DNA from 2 places in the Acetobacterium sp. MES1 genome. Region 2 is predicted to be linked to the other one. Evidence: riboswitches for the same ligand, from Rfam matches in the RefSeq annotation. Region 2 holds a riboswitch; the other holds the start of a gene.
The links. A riboswitch is a leader RNA that binds a small molecule or an ion and turns the genes downstream of it on or off. The one in region 2 is predicted to bind thiamine pyrophosphate.
Positions count from the first base shown of each region.

Region 1: linked by a shared signal. The riboswitch ahead of thiC (phosphomethylpyrimidine synthase ThiC) and the one ahead of thiM (hydroxyethylthiazole kinase) in region 2 are both predicted to bind thiamine pyrophosphate.

Region 1 covers NZ_MJUY01000009.1:48,809-55,992, forward strand. Annotated here, with positions in the region: gene BI182_RS02825 (phytoene desaturase family protein) at 1-761, opposite strand, end outside; gene BI182_RS02830 (redoxin domain-containing protein) at 918-1,373, opposite strand; gene BI182_RS02835 (HD domain-containing phosphohydrolase) at 1,402-3,885, opposite strand; TPP riboswitch at 4,321-4,417, shown strand; gene thiC (phosphomethylpyrimidine synthase ThiC) at 4,525-5,817, shown strand; gene BI182_RS02845 (SPM autocatalytic domain-containing protein) at 5,940-7,076, shown strand.
Region 2 covers NZ_MJUY01000013.1:419,763-426,946, reverse strand. Annotated here, with positions in the region: gene BI182_RS05955 (diguanylate cyclase) at 1-553, shown strand, start outside; gene thiD (bifunctional hydroxymethylpyrimidine kinase/phosphomethylpyrimidine kinase) at 652-1,458, opposite strand; gene BI182_RS05945 (HAD family hydrolase) at 1,455-2,099, opposite strand; gene thiE (thiamine phosphate synthase) at 2,105-2,743, opposite strand; gene thiM (hydroxyethylthiazole kinase) at 2,730-3,554, opposite strand; TPP riboswitch at 3,815-3,925, opposite strand; gene rnfB (RnfABCDGE type electron transport complex subunit B) at 4,161-4,970, opposite strand; gene BI182_RS05925 (electron transport complex protein RnfA) at 4,984-5,562, opposite strand; gene rsxE (electron transport complex subunit RsxE) at 5,562-6,185, opposite strand; gene BI182_RS05915 (RnfABCDGE type electron transport complex subunit G) at 6,187-6,753, opposite strand; gene BI182_RS05910 (RnfABCDGE type electron transport complex subunit D) at 6,750-7,184, opposite strand, start outside.

The DNA of each region.
Region 1 (7,184 bases), on a different contig from region 2:
TCACAATTAATCCGCTCTACCGGGGCATTAAGAACCAGCTTACCGCCCATTTCCAAAAACAGTTTTTCCATCGCTTGAGCCATGGCCCGCATTCCCCCTTTTAAAAACCAGACACCATAGGTCAGTTCGATCATTGGAATAATCGTATAAATCGAAGGCCCATTAAAGGGTGAGATGCCAATGTAAAGGGTCTGAAAGCTCAGCAGCTCCTTGAGTTTTTGATCCTTGACAAACTTCCCGACCGAGTCAAAGGCATTGTCAAAGGTGCGCAGCCGTAGCCCCGCCAATAGGGTTTTCGGATTATAAAAATCACTGGCGCTGCGGAACGAACGCTCAATAAAATGTTCCTTGGCCACCAGGTAGCGTTGATAGACATCGGCCAGATAGGCCAGATAACCCTGGGTTTCTGCTTCACCCACCGACTCCAGGGTTTTAATCAAGCTGCTCAGTTCTGAAGACGCCTCATGGGTGGTGCCATCGTCAAAATATACCTTGTAAATGGGGTCCAGCCGTTCCATCTGGAGATAATCGGCCGGATTCCGGCCACAAACACTAAAGACTTCGTTATAGATCTGGGGCATCATCAAGATGGTCGGGCCCAGATCAAAAGTAAAACCCTCTCCGGAAATGACCCCCATCCGTCCTCCGACCTGGTCATTTTTCTCATATAGCTCAACTTCAAAGCCCTCATTTAACAACCGCAGGGCGCTGGCAAGGCCACTGACCCCAGCTCCGATGACGATGATTTTCTTTCTGCTCATATATTCATCCCTTCATTTCAAATCTGCTTGTTTTTATACCCGAAACAATTCAAAAAACACCCTGGTTGCCCAGGGTATTGACCGGCTGAAAACTTTACCAAACAGTTTCTTGATCCAGGGGACTGGGGCAACGCTGTATCAAAAGCGACTGGTTTATTACAGTTTTCCCAATACTTCTTCCACATCCGGCAAGGTTCGGATTTCATATTTTTTAACCCAGATCACCATCCCCACTTCATTGATCAGGATATTGGCCCGTTTGGAAGCGCCATGTTCGGTGCTGAAGATCCCATAGGACCGGGCAACCGCCCCCAGGGGATTAAAATCCGAGAGGATCTTGAGCTGTTTTAGACATAAGGCCCGGGCCCATACTGATTTGCATGGCTGGGGATCAACACTGAGACCCAATACCACGGTGTTCTTTTCGGCAAAACGATCGGCATTGCGATCAAGGGAACGCATCTGATCGGTGCATACCGAGGTCCAGGCCAAAGGATGCCAGGATAAAAGCACCTTTTTCCCTTTAAACTGACTCAGGGTGACCAGCTCCCCATTTTGATCCACCAACGCAAAATCTGGCGCCATGGCCCCTAATTGAATGATCTCTGTCATATCTGATTCCTCCTTAAATTTATTATTGTTAACTTTTATTTTCCTGATTATTGCTTGACACTACGATTTCCAGTTGTACCGGCAAACCTTCATCGGCGATCATGTTAAGAAAGACTCTGACGATTTCCGGGTCAAACTGAGTGCCAGAACAACCTTTTAGCTCACTGATGGCGTAGGACAGATCATTAGCCTTTTTATAACTGCGGCTGTGGGTCATGACATCAAAGGAATCAATCACGTTGATGATACGACCCAGGTAGGGAATCGTTTGGCCTTTTAACCCATTGGGATAGCCGCTGCCGTCATATTTTTCATGGTGAGCCAGAATATCCTCGGCAATATGTTCCAGTGCGGGGGTTGACTTGGCAATCCGATAGCCGATTTCCGGATGGGTTTTAATGATTTCCCATTCTTCCTTACTAAGTTTAGACGGTTTATCAAGAATATATTCCGGGATCCCGATTTTGCCGATATCATGGAGCAGCGATAACAGCTCCAGTTCGTCCAGCTGATCCTTGCGGAGATTTAAACGGCTGCCCAGGGCCTTGCTCAACTGGGTAATCCGCATGGTATGGGCTTCGGTTTCGGTGCTTTTTTCATGGAGGGTGCGGGCCAGAGATCGGATTGTGGCATTCCGGGAACTGCTGCTTTCCATCAGCTTATTACGATACATCCGATTTTCAGCCAGATTCAACACATCTTCCGGCCTTTTCAGATCCACATTGCTTTCTGCATAACCCATGGCTAAACTGACATTTAAGTGAAAATCCCGAATTTTATCCGTTTCATCCGTAATCTCCCGGATCAGCTGACAGACGCCTTCCTGGTCAATGTCCTTAAGTAAAATAACAAACTCATCACCTGGCCATCGGGAAATAAAATCGGTGGGTCGACAGATCCGCCTTAGCACATTACTCACTGCCACCATGACCTGATCCCCCTCCTGATGACCAAAGGCATCGTTGGTCAGCTTGAGACCGTTGATATCACACATGATAATAAAATAGTGGGGATTTTGTTGCTGACTGAGAACCTCAAACTGTTTTTTCATGTAAGCCCGGTTTTTGAGCCGAGTCAGGGGATCTGAATAACTCAAAAAGAGAATTTCTTCCTCATTGATCTTTCTTCTGGTGATATCCGACAGGGTACTGATAAAACGAATCGGCTCATTGTTCTGATCACGCTGAACCACCTTACCACGATGGGACACCCAGATCACGCCATAATGCTCCGACATTACCCGGTATTCTCCTTCAAAGTAGTCCACCTTACCACTGAGCATATCCATAAAACTGCTTTCCAACCGGTTTTTGCAATCCCCATGTATTTTTAAAAAATAATCCTCATAAAGCTGACGGCCATCTTTCCCCCGATAGCCGATTAACCGCTTCCACTCAGGGCTGATATACGCTTCTTTTTTTTGCAGCCAGACATCCAGATACCCGTCATTGGTGGCTTCCATAATCAGACGATAGCGTTCATCCATCATTTTAATCTGCTGATTCGCCTGATCAATTTCCTGAAGCATCTGATTGGTGGAAACCGCCAGGGTTTTAAGCTCGTCCTGCCCTTCCATGCTGATCGATAGGGAAGTATCCCGTTTTATCCCCACTTCTTTGGTAAAGGCGATCAGTTTTTCGATTCTTTTTAAAAAATAGCGATTCACAATTAAATAATCAATACCCAGCACCAGTAACAATAAGACAACAAAACTGACCATAAAGAGGTTAAATTGGTGCTTGACAAAGCTGTAGTTTTCTTCCATCCGGGAAATCGTCATGACCAGATTTTCTTCGCCACTGCCATCCGGGAAGAGCCGACTGGCGGTGAGATAGGGTTTGCCATCAAATTCTCTTTTGCTAATTTGATTTTTGAGAATGGTGGCCGCCGCTTCTGCTTCTCTCAATTCCACATTGACGCCTGTTAAGGATTCAATGTAAGCCGTCATTTCGTCATCAAAGGTTCTGACCATCACCAGACTACCATTACTGACCGCATTATGATTGGAATTGTTCACCCGCCCGGTGGCGATCAAATAGGGCTGTCCTTCCAGTATCATCAAATGCGTTGTGACATCTGCATTATCCGTCAACAGTCCGGTATAAAAGTTATTCCGGGTAATTTTTTCAATCAGGGCCGCCGTCTGTTCTGCAGTCAGGTCAAAATCGTCAGCGCCAACCACCACACCGCTTTGGTTGACAAAGAGCATCATGTTTAAATCAAGGTTTTCCATGGTCTCGTCATTCAGATTGACGGTCACGTAATCCGGATTATGATCATTGATAAAATTATAGGTATCGTCCCAATAGGCCCAATCCTTTAAAATGCTATTAAAGTTTTCTTTTTCGTTGTCAATAATCGTCTCAACCATTTCAAAATCTTTATCCATCTGATTTTTCTGGGCATTGTCAACATAACCGTAAAAAACCCAATAAAAAATTCCGTAGGTTACCCCCAGAAGCACTGCAGCACTGCAAAGGGCGATTATAATTATTTTATATTTCAATTTCATCTGACACCATCTCGGTCTTCTTCTTTGACCCGTTTTTATTTGTCAATCGTTTTCATTTTATCAGCAACGGTGATTTGTTCAAAATCAACACTCACGTTATTCATTGATTTCTTTCTGACACATCCGACAATTATTAAACGTTAGCATTGCCATTTTCTGATTGTATCCGTATACCGGCGCTTTTATCCTTAAAATCGATCCTTAACCTTATCATAACAATAATCAAACAAAAATGACAGTCCCTATTTGTAAATTCCACTGCAATTTTTGACCTGATCCCCGGACTATAAACAGGCCTTTGGGGACACCCGATAAAAATGCACTTATGGCCGTGCTGTTGGTATAGTCCCCCTGGGGGCACTTATTTCGAACCAACCCGATCGACTCTTACATCTTGACATTTTCATTTTCCATGATATAATGCTGACAATTAAATATTTTTTGCGGGGGGACTTATTGTTGAGAAGGTTAAAACCTGACCCTTTGAACCTGTTAGTTAATACTAACGTAGGGAGGCAAGGCGTTTTAGCTTAATTTCTAATACGTACGTTTGGTGCTTTCCTATTGTGGAAGGCACTTTTTTATTACCCCAGATTTTAAATCAGAAAGGAAACGCTTGTGAAAAATTACCAAACCCAAATGGAGGCGGCAAAAAAGGGGATTATCACCCCGGAAATGAAAACCGTGGCCCAAAAAGAAGGCCTTGATGTGACCAAACTGATGGCTTTGGTCGCCTGTGGCCAGGTTGCCATCCCGGCCAATGTCCGACATCTCACCCTGTCGCCGGAAGGCATCGGTACTGGTCTGAAAACCAAAATCAATGTCAACCTGGGGGTCTCGGGGGATTGTAACGATTATAGTCTGGAGCTGGAAAAGGTCAAACTATCCCTGAAATTTGGGGCCGAAGCGATTATGGATTTAAGTAATTATGGAAAAACCAATACCTTTAGAAAGCAGCTGCTTGAACTGTCGCCGGCAATGATCGGTACGGTTCCGATGTATGATGCCATCGGCTACCTGGAAAAAGATCTGCAGGCGATTACCGCCCAGGATTTCATGCGGGTGGTTCGGGCCCACGCCGAAGAAGGGGTGGACTTTATGACCATCCACGCCGGAATCAATAAGCGGGCGGTGGAAGCCTTTAAGCGGTCGGGTCGACGCACCAATATTGTCTCCCGGGGTGGCTCACTGATCTTTGCCTGGATGGAAATGACCGGCAACGAAAATCCCTTTTATGAATATTACGACGAGTTTTTAGAAATCCTCCGGGAGTTTGATGTCACCATCAGCTTGGGGGATGCCCTGCGCCCGGGCTGTATTGACGACAGCTCTGATGCTTCCCAGCTCAGCGAACTGATTGAACTGGGTCATCTGACCAAACGGGCCTGGGCTAAAGACGTTCAGGTAATGGTTGAAGGCCCGGGCCATATGGGCATCAACGAGATTGCCGCCAATATGGTTATTCAAAAAAGGCTGTGTCACAATGCCCCCTTCTATGTCCTCGGTCCGCTGGTCACCGATGTGGCTCCAGGCTATGATCATATTACCGCCGCCATTGGCGGTGCCATCGCTGCTGCCAACGGCGCCGATTTTCTTTGTTATGTGACGCCAGCCGAACATTTACGGTTGCCCGATATCAATGACGTCAAGGACGGTATCATCGCAACCAAGATTGCCGCTCATGCCGCCGACATTGCCAAAGGCATTCCCCAGGCCCGGGACTGGGATAATATAATGTCCGATGCCCGACGCCAGATTGACTGGGAAACCATGTTTGAGCTGGCCATTGATGGCGAAAAAGCCCAGGCTTATTATGAAAGCACCCCCACCGAAGAAAAACATAGCTGCTCAATGTGCGGGAAAATGTGTGCGGTGCGCACCACCAATATGATTCTGGATGGTCAAACCGTGTCCCTGCACGCTGAGAATTAATCAACTTTATTCGTTTTTTGATCAATTTTAGCTTATCTTTTTTCTTAATCAGCCGATATCCATGTTAGCGGATTGCGTCTATTTCTGGCGTAATCATTTCGTAAAAACATGGAGGTGGATTTATGAAAATCGAAAGTTCAAACGTTACAATGGCCAGCCAAAGCAGTTATAAGGAAGCCACCAAAACGGTCGAATCCTTGCGTAGCTGGGATGCTCAGGGCAACTCTAAAACGACAACCACAACCATTTCTTCAGCAAAGGGAATGGATACCCTTGAAATATCAGAAGCGGCTAAAAATCTGCAGTTAAACAACCCGGCGCCACTATCGGCGGCCCCAGCCGAAGAGGAGGAAACCTCCTCCCTGACCAGTAAGGAAGAACAACAGCTGACCCTGCTAAAACGGATGATTGAGGCACTGACCAAGAAAAAAATCAGATTTGTGGTGCCCAAAAAAGCCACTCTGGAAGACCCGAAAATGAGTCAGGCGATCCAAAGTGCCTATTCCACCCGGAGTTCACTGCTGAGTGCTGCCGCCGGATGGGCTCAGGGTTTAGCCGGTGCACAACCCCGCAACAGCGTTCCTGCCAGTGGTGGCTTTGAATACCATCAGAGTGTCACCCACTATGAAGCCCAGAGCACGTCATTTCAGGCCCAGGCAGCCGTCACAACTGCCGATGGCCGACAGATCAATATCGATCTGCAATTAAATCTCAGTCGGGAATTCATCTCCCAGTCCAATCTGGATATCAAAGCTGGCAATGAACCCGTTCAAGTCGACCCGCTGGTCATCAATTTCGGAACTGGCAGTGCCTCACTCTCTGAGCAAAAATATGCCTTTGATATTGATGCCAACGGCAGCCTCGACCAAATTTCTTTTGTCGGTCCCGGCAGCGGCTTTCTGGCCCTGGATCTCAATGAAGACGGCACTATTAATGACGGCAGCGAACTCTTCGGGCCGCAAAGCGGCAACGGTTTTGACGATCTGGCTAAGTACGATACCGATGGCAATAACTGGATCGATGAAAATGATGCTATTTATGACAAATTGCAAATCTGGTCCAAAGATGCTGCTGGTAAAGATGTTTTGATGGCTCTGGGCCAAAAAGGGATCGGTGCCATTTATCTGGGTAACGTCAATACCAGCTTTGCCCTTAAAGGCGCCAACAATCAGACTAACGGCCAACTCCAGCGCACCGGGATCTATTTAAACGAAAATGGTTCGGCCGGAACCATCCAGCATATCGATCTGACGATCTGACACCTGCGATGAATCAGATAATGGCCAGACCCAATCAAAAGAGGTTTTGTTAATTATGATTGACAAAACCTCTTTTTAATGTTAAAAATTGAAATAAAACGAATCTGA
Region 2 (7,184 bases):
CGAATTAATTGTCAATTCCATTTACGAACGGAACCACCAGGAAGTGATTCATTCCCAATTAGTCTGTGATTACTGCCAGGCCATTGGCCGAGAACTGGGCTTGGAAACAGAAGCGCTCAATCAGCTCGGCCTGGCTGGATTGCGTCATGATATTGGCGAAATTGCCATCGACGCTGCCATTTTAAACAAGTCTGAAAAACTCAGCGATGCCGAATGGGCTGAAATCAAGCGCCACCCTGAAATCGGCTACCACATTCTCCGTTCCGTCACTGAATTGGCTGAAATTGCCAAATTTGTGCTGGAGCACCATGAGCGCTGGGATGGTAAGGGCTATCCCAAAGGTCTGAAAGCCAATGAAATAACCTTACAGGGTCGGATCATTGCCATTGCCGATGCCTACTGCACAATGACCACCGAGCGGCCTTATTGCCGGGCCTTGACTGATGAAGAGGCGATCATCGAAATTAAAAAATGCGCCGGTCAGCAATTTGACGAACAGCTGGCCCGGACTTTTGTCGAAAAAGTGCTTAAGAAAGAATGGCCAAAAGCATAAAAAGCCAATAACTTACCATCAAACAACGCATCAAGATGGCTAAGTAATCGGCTTTTATTTATTTGCAGATGGTTTTGAAAAAAAGCGCCGGGATTTTTTTACGGCTCCCAAATCATCCAAAAACCATGATCCAGAGGGCCGCTGCCTGCTCCCAAATCGAGGTTGGCCGCCAGTGCTCCGGAGACATAGTCTTTGGCTTTTTTTACGGCCTCTTCTAAGTCCTCGCCAGCGGCCAGATTACAGGCAATTGCCGTGGAAAGGGTGCAACCGGTGCCGTGAGAATTGGGATTCTTTATTCTTTCCCCAGGCAACCAGATTTCAGCTCGTTGATCACCATTCTGAAGCAACAAAAAATCATCAGCGGACTCAACCAGATGACCACCCTTGATCAGAATGTTACCAGCGTAGATTGTGGCAATTTTTTTTGCGGCGCTAACCATCTCGGCTTTTGAGCGAATGTCAAAGCCACATAAGCATTGGGCCTCGGGAATATTCGGCGTGATGAGATCCGCCAGCGGCATCAGCTCGGTTTTTAATGCTTCAATGGCATCATTACTCAACAGTTTTCCCCCACTGGTGGCCACCATCACCGGATCAAGAACAACATTTCTGGCCTGATGTTGCGTTAGTTTTCTGGCAATACTTCCGATGATTTCGGCACGATAAACCATTCCAATTTTAACGGCATCCGGAAAAATATCAGTAAAGATACAATCCAGTTGTTGTTCGACAAATTCACTGGCCACTTCGGCGATCCCATAGACTCCGGTGGTATTTTGGGCGGTCAACACGGTGATTGCCGTCATCGCATAGCTACCATGAGCCATGATTGTTTTGATATCAGCCTGGATGCCAGCGCCACCGCTGCAATCCGAACCGGCAATGGATAAGACTTTTTTTCTCACAGCAACTCCTTAAAACTCATAATACTCAAATCCGAAAGCTTCTGGATCTCATTCCAATCATTTTTGGAGGCTTCATCATAAACCCCCACCAGCTGGCAGCCGGTCGCTCTGGCCGCCCGGATACAATACAGGGCATCTTCAAAAATGGTAATCTGCTGGGCCGGTATTTGTAGCTGGGACACCGCCCGATGGTAAATCTCCGGCTGACTTTTGGGTAAACCAGTCATCCCGGACGTCAGAATAAAATCAAAATGATTCAGCAGACCAAAGCGCTCTAAAATCAGTTCTGTCAAGGACTTGTGAGTAGCGGTTAAAATTCCCATTTTGATGCCTTGATTAAAATACTGATTCAGCACTTCCCGGACAAAGGGCTTTAGTTCGATGTGTGTGGCATAATTATCCCGGATCATCCCATTAATTTCATCCCCCACCTGTTCTTCGGTCATGGCGATCCCATAAACTTCAATAAAATACCGGGCCGATTCGGCAAAACTCATGATTTTGATGGTCTCATTTAAATCATCCGGGGGAACAATCCCATGTTTTCTTAAAAAATCACTGCCAATGTTTTCCCAGGCCGACATCGAGTCAATCAAGGTGCCGTCCAGATCAAAGATGATCCCCTCCGTGTTTATACTCACCTGATTCATGCCCTGGTCATCGCCTCAGATAATTGTCGAAGTTCCCGGGTTGCTTTGCAAATATCGGCTTTTGAAAAAATCGCCGATACCAGGGCAACCCCGTCCACCCCCGTACCAGCTAAGCGATGAATATTGGTTTCGTTGAGACCCCCGATGGCCACCACCGGAATCGATACTGCCTGACAGATCGCCGCAATCGTTTCAAAGGCCACCACCGTGGCATCGGTTTTGGTATCCGTGGCATAGATGGCCCCAACCCCGATATAGTCGGCACCATCGGCTTCGGCTTTTAATGCCAGCTCCACCGTATCCGCCGAAACACCGATGATTTTATCCCCGATCCGTTTTCGAAGCTCTCCGGCATCCATATCGTCCTGGCCGACATGTACCCCGTCAGCATCCACCGCCAGAGCCACCTCAACGGCATCATTAATAACAAAGGGAATTTTGTAGGCATCGGTCAGTTTTTTAATGACCCGGGCTTCCCGGATAAAGTCCTCAGCTTCCAGCTCCTTTTCCCGCAGCTGAATAAAGGTAGCCCCACCTTTTAAGGTTTCTTCCACCTGCTGAACCAGGGTTTGATCACCCAGCCAACTGCGATCGGTAACGGCATATAGCCGCATGGTCTGCTTATCGAGTTTCAATCTTTATTCCTCCTGCTAATGTTTGGGCATCCATTCGGCTCATGGCATCGATCAGATAGGTACGAAAGGATGCCGTTCCGGCCTGATCGGCCTCAACCCTGGCAAAGGCCAGCTCACCGCACAAGCCCAGGCAACTGACGGCGGCGGCGGTAGCCTGCAGCAGATCATCGGGATTGGCGCCACAATAACTGCCAATGACTGTGGTCAGCATACAACCGGTGCCGGTAATCCGGGACATCATCGGATGACCGTTGCGAATCACCAGGGCTTTCTGGCTGTCGGCGACAATGTCGATGGCGCCGGTGATGGCAATAACCGCCCCGTTTTTTTGGCTGAGGGCTTTGACAAAAGCGACCATCCCGTCCAGATTATCTTCAGTGATGGCATCGCTGATATCGGCATCGACCCCTTTGGTTCTGCCACTGCCTGAAGCGATGGTTTTGATTTCCGAGACATTGCCCCGGATCACGCTAAACTGCACTTCCTTTAACAGCTTAAAGACGGTCTCTGTTCGCAGTGTCGAAGCCCCGGCACCGACCGGATCGAGAATTACCGGCCGACCGAGACGGTTGGCTTCTTTCCCGGCCTTAATCATTGATGCCACCGTCCGTTCGTTAAGGGTGCCGATATTAATGACCAGGGCATTGCAAATGGCAATAATTTCTTCGACCTCATTGATATCGTCAGCCATAATCGGAGCCCCTCCGCAGGCCAACACGATGTTGGCGCAGTCGTTCACTGTCACATAGTTGGTGATAGAATGAACCAGCGGCGGCTGATTCCTGACATTTTTAAGGATTTTTTCAAACATAAGCTTACCTCTTTCTATTCATTAGGTTTTTGTGAGAATAAAAAACATCGAACAATCATTGCTTTGGGTGCAGTTTCCACAAACAATTTCGTAACGTGTAGGCGAACAGTTCATCGAACTGTCCGCCGTACAGTGTAGAAATTGTTTCGCGCGAAACTGGGCCCAAAGCTCACGGAACTTTTGCAATGAAGTATTAATTAAATCAGTTTCCTGATCGTAGCGATCCTGATTTAAACAAAAAAAACTGTACACGAATGCACAGCAGTTTGACATAAATTCCCTACGCCGGCATTATCCGTATCAGGTACATGGGTCGAAGCAGCGATTTACTTCCTCTCAGCCTAAATGCATAAGCTCCCCAACTCTTTAATTGTGATAAAGGTTATCATATCACCGGATTTTTGTCAACGGGGTTCCCATCTGATTCGACTGTTTGAATCGGCCATTCAATTCTTAATTTAACTTAAACTTAACCTCTTTCAAAGTTTGGCTAAAGGTTCAAGGCCTAAGATAAACACTAGAGATAAACATCTCCTCTTTTTCTTTTCATTCCTAATATAAAAAAACAGCACGGTCATTCGGACCGGCTGTTTTTTTTTGCAGCTTTTACTGTCTCAAATCATAAATTGCTCCGGTTGGACATTTTTCAAGGCAAGTTGGATTGCTGCATTTTTCCAGACATATTTTCGGATTAACCACCGCCAGATTATTTTCAACTGTGATGGCATCGTACAGACAGCTTTTTGTACACAGTCCACAGCCCAGACAATCCACCGAACACAGTTTGCGGGCAATTACGCCCTTGTCCCGGGAATTACAGAGCACCGCCACCGGAGCCCCGATGGCCGTCATGTGAATAATCGCCTTGGGACAAACCGTGGCACACTTGCCACAACCGGTACACTTCTTTTTATCCACCAACGGCAGATGATCCGTACCCATGGTCATCGCCCCAAAAGGACAACTATGAACACAGGTCCCGAAACCAACGCACCCATATTTGCAGCCCTTGGGTCCACCCTGAATCAGGCTGGCGGCAATGCAATCTTCCACCCCAGCATAATTGTATTTTTTGATGGCATGGGTAATGGTATTTTTACAGCGCACCTGGGCAATCTGCGGTTCAATTTCCGGCGCCGACTTTCCGGTTAATTCCGCCACCAAATCAGCCACTGGCTTTTTCCCGGGGATACATAAATTGGGGGTCACCTCCGGGTTTAACACCACGGCCTCGGCATAAGCCAGACAGCCAGCATAACCGCAGCTACCACACTGACCTTTGGGCAAAATGTCATCGACAACGTGAATCAGCGGATTCACCTCAATTGAGAATTTTTTGTCGGCAAATGCCAGAATCAGACCGAAAATCAATCCGATTGCAGACATCACAATGACAACTAATAATGCTGTTTCCATCTCTGTCACTCCTCTACAATGTGATCATCCCGGAAAAACCGGTAAACGCCAGGGCCAGCATCCCCGCCAGAATAAAGGCAATGCCCAGTCCTTCCAGTGGTTTGGGGACATCGGCCAGCCGCAGTTTTTCTCTTAAGCTGGCCATTAAAATAATCGCCAGGGCAAAACCCAGGCCCGAACCGACTGCATAAACGACACTTTTTAAGAACGAAAAACTGGATTCGGCATTAAGCAGCGGCACCGCCAAAACAACGCAGTTGGTGGCAATCAGGAGCAGATAAATGCCCCACATATTATAAAGGGCTGGCGCCTGTTTTTTAATAACCATTTCCAGCAACTGAACAAAGCTGGCAATCAGCAAGACAAACACCGCTGTTGTCATAAAGGTCAGATTCAGTGGTACCAGCACAAAATTGTATACCACCCAGGCCAGCATTGAACTCAGCGTCATCACCGAAGTGACCGCCATCCCCATCCCAATCGACGCACTTAAGTTTTTTGAGACGCCAAAAAAGATACATAATCCCAGAAATTTTGTTAAGACAAAATTATTAACAATTACTGCACTAATAAATAAAGTTACGTATTCCATTATCGGTCACCCTTTTTTGCTTCTGCTTTTTCCATATATTCAGTCAGCATTTTAAAACCACCCACCAGATAACCAATTAAGATAAAACCACCAGCTGGTAAAATCATAATTAAGGCCGGATCATACCAATCACCAATCACCGGGATCCCAAAAATCGACCCGGCCCCCAACAGTTCCCGGATGCAGCCAATCAGCAGCAGCGCCAGGGTAAAACCGGCCCCCATTCCCAGGCCATCAAAAAACGACGGGATCACCGAGTTCTTCGATGCAAACACTTCGGCCCGGGCCAGAATAATGGCAAACACCACAATAAGCGCCAAATAAATCCCCAGGGCCTTGTAAAGCTCCGGCGCAAAGGCCTGGAGCAACAGCTGCACCAGCGTAACGATGGTGGCAATCGAGGTAATATACACCGGTACCCGAACTTTGGGGTTGACCAGCTTTCGAGTCAGTGAGACTACCACATTATTGGCGGTAATTACAAACATCACTGACAGCCCCATGGTTAAGGCGGTGATCGCCGAGGCAGTTACTGCCAACGCCGGACACAGACTAAGTGCCAGCACAAAAATTGGATTTTCGACAATCAGACCTTTTTTAAAAATATCCCATAAATTTTTCATCTCAGTTCTGTGCCTCCAAGTATTCCATAACCTCTGTCTCGGCGGTCTTCACCCCTGCGGTCACAGCCCGGGACGAAATGGTAGCCCCGGTGATGGCCTGGATATTCTCGGTATTGGCCGGATCTTTGGTCACAACCATGGCCGCCGCTGTTTTACCGCGGAATTGCTTCTTAAACTCATCTTTTGCAACGCTGTCGCCCAGTCCTGGGGTTTCGTTGGCCGACAAGATCTGATAGTCAATCTCCTTGCCTTCCGGCGATATCGCCACCAGCATTTTGATGGTGCCGCCATACCCCTTGGTGTCTTCCGGGATGACATAGGCGATCGCCGCGCCGTTTTTGTTGGCAATAAACCAGTCGGTTTTTCCCGGCACCGGGACAAACTGATCCGATTCAGCGACCAGCTCCTGCATCATTTCAGTTTTGGTATTTTCGGTATTTTGCCGGGTGATCGGGGCGGTGAAATAATAAGTCACGGCTATAATCGCACCCGAAATAAAACAGGCAATGGCCAGATTGATGGCGATCTGAAAAATGGAATAGTGCTTAGTTCCGTGTTGTTCTGTCATTTTACTTCCCCCCTCAGACCAAATCGGACTGGCTGAACAAATCGGTCAATCAGTGGTGTGATGCTGTTCATTAATAAAATCGAATAGCAAACCCCTTCCGGATAGCCGCCCTTTAAACGAATCAGAACGGTAAGAATCCCCGCCCCTAAGGCAAAAATCACCTGACCCTTAATGGTAATCGGAATGGTCACCATATCGGTGGCCATAAAAAAGGCGCCGATGATCAGTCCCCCGGCCATCATATGAAAAAGCGGATCGCCGGTAAAGAGTCCGGCCGGACCAAAGACCCAGGTCAGAATTCCCACCGTTCCCACCATCACCACCGGCACTTGCCAGTTAATGTATTTTTTATAGATTAAAAAGCCTCCGCCCAGTAGCAGCAATACCGTTGACGTTTCGCCAATGCTGCCGTTTCTGGTGCCCAGGAATAA